DNA from 2 places in the Negativicoccus succinicivorans genome. Region 2 is predicted to be linked to the other one. Evidence: riboswitches for the same ligand, from Rfam matches in the RefSeq annotation. Region 2 holds a riboswitch; the other holds the start of a gene.
The links. Region 2 has a riboswitch for cyclic di-AMP ahead of KIB08_RS02025 (APC family permease). Riboswitches for the same ligand answer to the same signal wherever they lie in the genome.
Positions count from the first base shown of each region.

Region 1 (3,410 bases), on a different contig from region 2:
GCCGGCGCGCTTTTGATTGTCGATGAAGTCATGAGCGGTTTTCGCGCGGCGGCCGGTGGTGCCTGTGAATATTTTGACATCACACCGGACTTAATTTGCCTCGGTAAAGTAATCGGCGGCGGTTTACCTGTCGGTGCGTTCGGCGGTAAACGCGAAGTGATGGAAAATTTGGCGCCGCAAGGACCGGTGTATCAGGCGGGGACGCTTTCGGGCAATCCGCTCGTGGTAACGGCAGGATTGGCGACAATGAATAAATTGTCCGCGGACCGTTTTACAGAATTGGCTGCAAAAACGGAAACGTTGTGCCAAGGCTTGGAAGCGGCGGCGCAAGAAGCGGGAGTATCGATCATAGTGCATCGGATCGGTTCGATGTTCACCGTGTTTTTCAGTGAACATGAAGTCACGGATTACGATACGGTAGCGACTTCGCACTTGGATGAATTTAATGTTTATTTCATCGCGATGCTGGAGGCCGGTGTGTATTTAGCGCCGAGTCAATTCGAATGCGGCTTTATGTCGCTTGCGCATACGGATGAAGATATTCGCCAAACGCTTGCTGCAGCGCGCAAAGCGTTCCAAAAAGCAGCGGTTTTTCGGGAGCACAAAGGGCGTAAATAGGGAGTGGTTCGGCGCTCAATAAGAAGCTGTCTGCAGTTGCAGTTGTCGCAGTGGCGCGGTCCTCTCGCGTATGGTAAAATAAAGAAGGAGTAGTGTTTGGTGGTAGAAATGCTGATTTCAATCGTTGTTCCTTTTTTCAATGAAGAGGACAATATATTGCACTTTTACGATGCGTTATGCGAAGTGGTTGCGCATCGTGATGAATCATTTGAGTTTTTATTTATCGATGACGGCTCAAGTGATCGCACACCGTTGATTTTAACGGAGCTTGCGGAACGGGATGCTCGCGTGACAGCTTTTATTTTGGCACGCAATTTCGGACATCAAACCGCACTTACCTGCGGCTTGGATCATGCCCGCGGCGATGCGGTGGTTACCATGGATGGAGACATGCAGCATCCGCCGACGATGATACCGGACCTGCTGGATAAATGGTATGACGGTTATGAAGTGGTACAGACGGTACGGCTTTCGACCGCCAATGTCGGTGCGTTCAAAAAATGGACATCGAAACTCTATTATCGTTTTATTAATTCTATTTCCCAAGTGCAGATTACCGAAGGCGGTTCCGATTTTCGCCTGATTGATCGCAAAGTGGCGGACAGTTTGTTGCTGTTTCGCGAAAAGGCGCGATTTATTCGCGGCCTGGTGAGCGATATCGGTTATCGGCAAACGCAAATTACATTCCGTGCACCAGCGCGCTATGCCGGCGAAAGTAAATTTTCGTTGCGCAAGATGGTGCGGTTTGCCTTGGACGGAATTACTTCATATTCGACGTTGCCGCTGCGCATGGCTCTTTATGTGGGAGTGTTGTCAGGCATCGGCAGCTTGCTTTTGATCATCTATGTGCTGTTGATTAAGTATTATTTCCTGGAAGCGGTTCCCGGTTGGGCCACGCTTGCTGTGATGATGTTACTTTTCGGCGGCTTGCAGTTGATCTTTTTGGGAATTATCGGTGAGTATATCGGGCGCATTTTTGCGGAGGTAAAGGATCGACCTCTGTATTGGTTGCGCGGTACGGTGAATCAGAAAACGAGACATTAACGACAAGACACAAGGGTGTGCCGAAGCGCATATGCGCGCGGGGGAACCAAATGTTTTCGGGGTGTATCTTGCAAAAGACGGTCAGCTCTTGGCCGAACCCGGCAGCTAACCTCGCAGGCGGAAGGGGGCATGATGACGAGAATACGACACTGGGTTTGTATGGCGATGTTTTTGGTAGTACCGATGGCGGTGGGGGCTACCTATCACCCGGGAGATATCGGCGAAGATATCTCGACGATTCAACATCGTTTGGGAACGCTAGGGTATCATTTGGACGCGGACGGCGTATACGGTCCGGCAACGGAAGATGCGATTCGGGAATTTCAGGCGGCGCATGGTTTGGAAGCGGACGGTTTGGTCGGCCCGGCTACCTACCGCGCGTTGTTGAGTCGTGATATACCTACCAGCCGCGGCGATTTTTCGACGATGTTGGTGCGGCGACTGATCTCCGTAGCGCAGGAATGTATCGGTGTGCCGTATCTTTTTGGAGGTTCTACTCCCAGTGGTTTTGATTGCTCGGGATTCGTTCAGTTTGCTGCCAAAGCGGCCGGACTGGTATTGCCGCGGTCGGCCGATGAACAATACCACATGGGGCGTAGCGTGAGTCGCAGTCAAATGCAGCCGGGTGACCTGGTCTTTTTCTCAACATATACGGACGGTGTATCGCACTCGGGTATTTACCTGGGAGGCGATCGCTTTATCAGTTCCACATCGAGTCGCGGCGTAGTCATCGACAGCTTGTCGGAGGGCTACTGGAGCGATTGTTATGTGGGAGCAAAACGGTTAATCTAAGAGGCGCAAGCCTCTTTTTTTATGAAATAAACATTTGAAGGATCGATCAGATAATGAACGAATGGATTACAGCGCAAAACCTGGCATTTTGGTACGACAAAGAGCCGGTATTTAACGCCATTAACTTTACGCTGGCGCACGGCGGATTTACTTTAATCGTCGGTCCGAACGGCGCCGGGAAAACAACGCTGCTGCGGTTGTTGGCGGGACTCCTGACGCCGGCCGAGGGAACGATTACGATTGCCGGCCAATCGCCGCAAGCTTGGCAACGCGCCGGCGGTATCGGTTTCGTGCCTCAGCATTATAATCAAAATACAGCATCATTTCCCGCGACGGTGAGCGAAGTAGTCGATCTCGGCTTCTGGGGAACGGAGATTTCACATGCCGAACAGATCGAACGGCGTCAAGCATTGCTTGCGAAAGTGGGAATGGCGGAATGGGCACATAAGCGCATCGGTGATCTGTCGGGAGGGCAGCAACAACGTGTCATGTTGGCGCAGGCGATCGCTGCGCGGCCGGCTCTGCTGCTTTTGGATGAGCCAACCAGCGGGATCGACTATACGGCGGGCAATATGCTGCTGGATTTGCTCAGCAACATTCAGGCGGAGCAGCAGACAACGATCATCATGGTGACGCATGATATCGCGCGCGCGTTGCCGCATGCCGATCGGGTGCTTTGCATCGACCGTACGCTTTGTTATGACGGTCCGCCGCATCAGTTTGTCACCAGCCATGCGACCGGATTGCATATGGCGGAGGTGGTCGGATGATGGGAATGCTCAGCTATGAATTTATGCAGCGCGCGTTTTTGGCCGGCCTCATTGTCGCGTTACTTTGTCCTTTAGTCGGGATGTTTGTCGTGATCCGGCGGCAGTCGCTTTTGGGAGACGGTTTGGGGCATATCGCCTTTGCCGGTGTGACGGGAAGCGCGTTGCTCGGCATTAATCCCGCGATCG
Region 1 is NZ_JAHAJN010000005.1:83,557-86,966, reverse strand. It holds gene KIB08_RS04130 (aminotransferase class III-fold pyridoxal phosphate-dependent enzyme) at 1-618, shown strand, start outside; gene KIB08_RS04125 (glycosyltransferase family 2 protein) at 718-1,662, shown strand; cyclic di-AMP (ydaO/yuaA leader) riboswitch at 1,671-1,797, shown strand; gene KIB08_RS04120 (C40 family peptidase) at 1,792-2,454, shown strand; gene KIB08_RS04115 (metal ABC transporter ATP-binding protein) at 2,508-3,224, shown strand; gene KIB08_RS04110 (metal ABC transporter permease) at 3,221-3,410, shown strand, end outside.
Region 1: linked by a shared signal. The riboswitch ahead of KIB08_RS04120 (C40 family peptidase) and the one ahead of KIB08_RS02025 (APC family permease) in region 2 are both predicted to bind cyclic di-AMP.

Region 2 (3,410 bases):
AGTCGTCCGTGCGGGCGCGGCTGTTGGCGGAACCAATGCACGCAAAGACCCGCTTGGGCCAGCATGAAGGAAAGAAATACGCCCAATGCGTACAGCGAGATCAAATGTTCCACATCGCCGTGGAACGCGACGATCAGTCCGCCGGCGCAAAGCGACAGTAAAACGATGCCGTTGGCAAAGGAAAGACGCGAACCGCGGTGCGCGAGGTAGCGCGGCAGGTAACCGTCCTGCGCCAAAATGGACATCAGAGGCGGTAAACCGTTGTACGCGGTGTTGGCGGCTAAATATAAAATTACCGTGGTCAGCAGTTGGAAGATGAAATAACCCGTTCCGCGTCCCCACACGGTCTCCGCCAAAAGCGAGAGCAAGGTGCGGTCCGCGCTCGGCAGCAAACCGAAATGCACGATGAGAAAACCCGTGGAGAGCAGCAGCGTCGCCAAAATAATCGCCATCATGGCAATCGTTTCTTTTGCATTCTTTGCCGCTGGTTCCCGAAACGCGCCCGAGCCGTTCGCGATCGCTTCCACGCCGGTCATCGAAGAACAACCGTTGGCGAAGGCCCGCAACAGTAAAAAGTAAAGAACGGCCGGCGTGATCGTAGTCGTCGCTTGCGGCAAAATGACCGGCGGTCGATCGAGCGCAAAAATTTGGTAGAGACCCGATCCGGCGAGCAGCAGCGCGGTGACCAAAAAAGCATACGTCGGCCACACAAAGGCGTTGGACGCTTCGCGCAAACCGCGCAAATTGATCAGCATCAATATCGCAAACACTGCGAAAAGATCAATGGAAATTTGGTACGGCGCAAGCTCCGGCCACGCGGAAATCAGCGCCGCCGTACCGGACGATACCGATACCGCGACCGTCAACACGTAGTCCGCGCATAAACTCGCCGCCGCGAGCAGCGCCGGATATTCACCGAGATATTCTTTGGCGATCGCATACGAGCCGCCGCCTTTGGGATATACTTTGATGACCTGCGCGTAGGAAATCGTAATGATGAAAAGCAATGCCACGATCGCCGCGATAATCCACGGAAAATAGTCATATAAAATCAGTCCCGGCAATACCAAAATGAGCGCGATTTGTTCCGGACCGTAACCGATGGAGGAAAGAGCGTCGGACGAAAAAATCGGCAACGCTTTCCACTTCGGCAGCTGCTCGTGACTGAGCTCCGTGCTCTTGAGCGGACGCCCTAAAAGCAATTGAGAAAATGAAGAAAATGTAAATTTGCGCATGAAAAATAGACCTCCCGGTCCTATGGGACCTTACCTTTTGCCTACGAGGTTAGCTGTCGGGTTAGAAGCATAAGGTTGTCTTCCTCTTTCGATTCACCCCAAGAGTTGGTTCCCCCGTTTTCCGTCAGGAAATTCGGAATTTCGTTTTTACCACCACATTATAACGCCGCGGAAATGTCTTGTAAATAGGAAAAAACAGCGGCTGGCGACGCAACATAAATCCGTCGGCAAAACGGACTCCGTCGCCGCTAAAAAGTTCATAAATGCTCTTTTATGACTGTTTTATGGCGTTAAATCGTGCTATACTGAAATTACAGATGGCATTGCGGCAAGGAGGTGTGCCCATGCAAAAAGGAACGAAAGCAACCGAACAGGGGTTGCGCGTGATGACGTCGCCGTCCGAGATTCCGGCGAAGAAGCTGAGCGTATTATACATCTTGACGATATTGCGCCGCTTTTCCGACCCCGAACATCCGCTGTCGCAGCAGCAGATTCTGACGCACCTGAAAGAAGACTATGGAATGGTGTTGGATCGTAAAGCCGTCAAACGCAACCTGGTCAATCTCTTGGAAGCGGGCTATCCGCTCGGTTACAAACCGTGGCAACGCAAGAGTGCGAGCCGCGAACAAGTGGAAAATGTCTACGGTTCGTGGTATTACGAGCATGAATTCGCGCCGGTGGAACTGACCACGCTCATTGACGGTCTGTTGTTTTCGCATTTACCGGCCCGGCAGGTCGAGGACATGATCCAAAAACTGCTGCGGTTGCAAAGTCGGTATTATACGAATCCCACGTTGGGAGTCCACAACATTCCGAATGAAAACTGGCTCAACTGGCAACAGGAAAGTCCCGCCAACGAGCAGATGCTGTATTCGTTGGAAGTTTTGAATGAGGCGATCGAAGCGCGGCAACCGGTCATGTTCCATTACCTGCAATACGGTCCGGACAAGCAGCAGCGGCCGCGCATTCGTCGGCATCGCAAACGTCCGCATCGCTACCGGGTGAGCCCGTACGCGGTAGTCGCGACGAACGGTCGTTTCTACCTGATCGGTAATACCGAAGGGCATGATGATATTTCGCATTACCGCGTCGATCGGATGCAGGATGTGCGAATCGAAAAAAACCGTGAGGTTCGTCCGTTGCGCGAAGTGACGCAGTCGGGCGATGACGAATTGCATTTACCGAAGCATCTGGCGGAGCATGTCAACATGTTCGCCGGACCGGCGGTACCGTGTTTATTCCGATGTGATCGCGAGATCTTGGACGCCGTCATGGACGATTTCGGAACCTCCTGCACGATCAGCGAAGTTACGGACAAAACCGTGGTCGTCGGAGTCACCGTGAACGCTACTGCGCTCTTCCACTGGTCGTTGCAATTCGGTCCGGCCGTGAAAGTGCTGGCGCCGGAATCGCTGGTGCGGGACCTGCAACGAACGGCTATCGCGATGGCGAACGCGTATCGCCGCGAAGAACCGTTATATTTTGATCGTGTCGAGATGAGGTGACGTCGATGAAACGAGGCTATATCCAAGTCTATACGGGAGACGGGAAAGGCAAAACCACGGCCGCGATCGGACTTGCGATTCGCGCCGTCGGCGCCGGTCTGAAAGTCTGGTTGCTGCAGTTTATGAAATCAGAATATTACAGCGAGCAGAAAATTTTGGACGGAATTTCACCGCTTCTCTACCGGGAGTCGCTGGGGAAGCCGTATTTCATCGCGCCGGAAGGAACGCTCACCGAAGAAACTAAAAAAGCGCTCACCGATGTCGTGGTGTTTCCGCCGGGAAATCCGCCCGCCGAATACGTCGAAGCGTGTCGCAACGGTGTGGAGATCGCCGCGCGAACGCTGGCGAAAGGCGAGTACGATGTCGTGATCTTGGATGAAATCAATGTCGCGTTGCATTTCGGTTTGGTCACGCGGGAGGATTGTGAAGCGTTAATCGCCGCCAAGCCCGCCGGCACCGAACTTGTTTTCACCGGTCGCAAAGCGCCGCAATGGTTAGTTGACCGCGCGGATCTCGTGACCGAAATGCGCAACGTGAAACATTATTATGACGCCGGTGTCGCGAATCGTCGCGGCATTGAAGACTGAAGGGGAGGGGGACGATGGAGCTGGTGATCTCGATCCTTTGGGTTCTGCTTGCGCTGATTGTCCTCTTTTTTGTCCTGCTGCTG
Region 2 is NZ_JAHAJN010000002.1:121,452-124,861, forward strand. It holds gene KIB08_RS02025 (APC family permease) at 1-1,235, opposite strand, end outside; cyclic di-AMP (ydaO/yuaA leader) riboswitch at 1,260-1,384, opposite strand; gene KIB08_RS02030 (helix-turn-helix transcriptional regulator) at 1,580-2,740, shown strand; gene KIB08_RS02035 (cob(I)yrinic acid a,c-diamide adenosyltransferase) at 2,746-3,327, shown strand; gene KIB08_RS02040 (hypothetical protein) at 3,342-3,410, shown strand, end outside.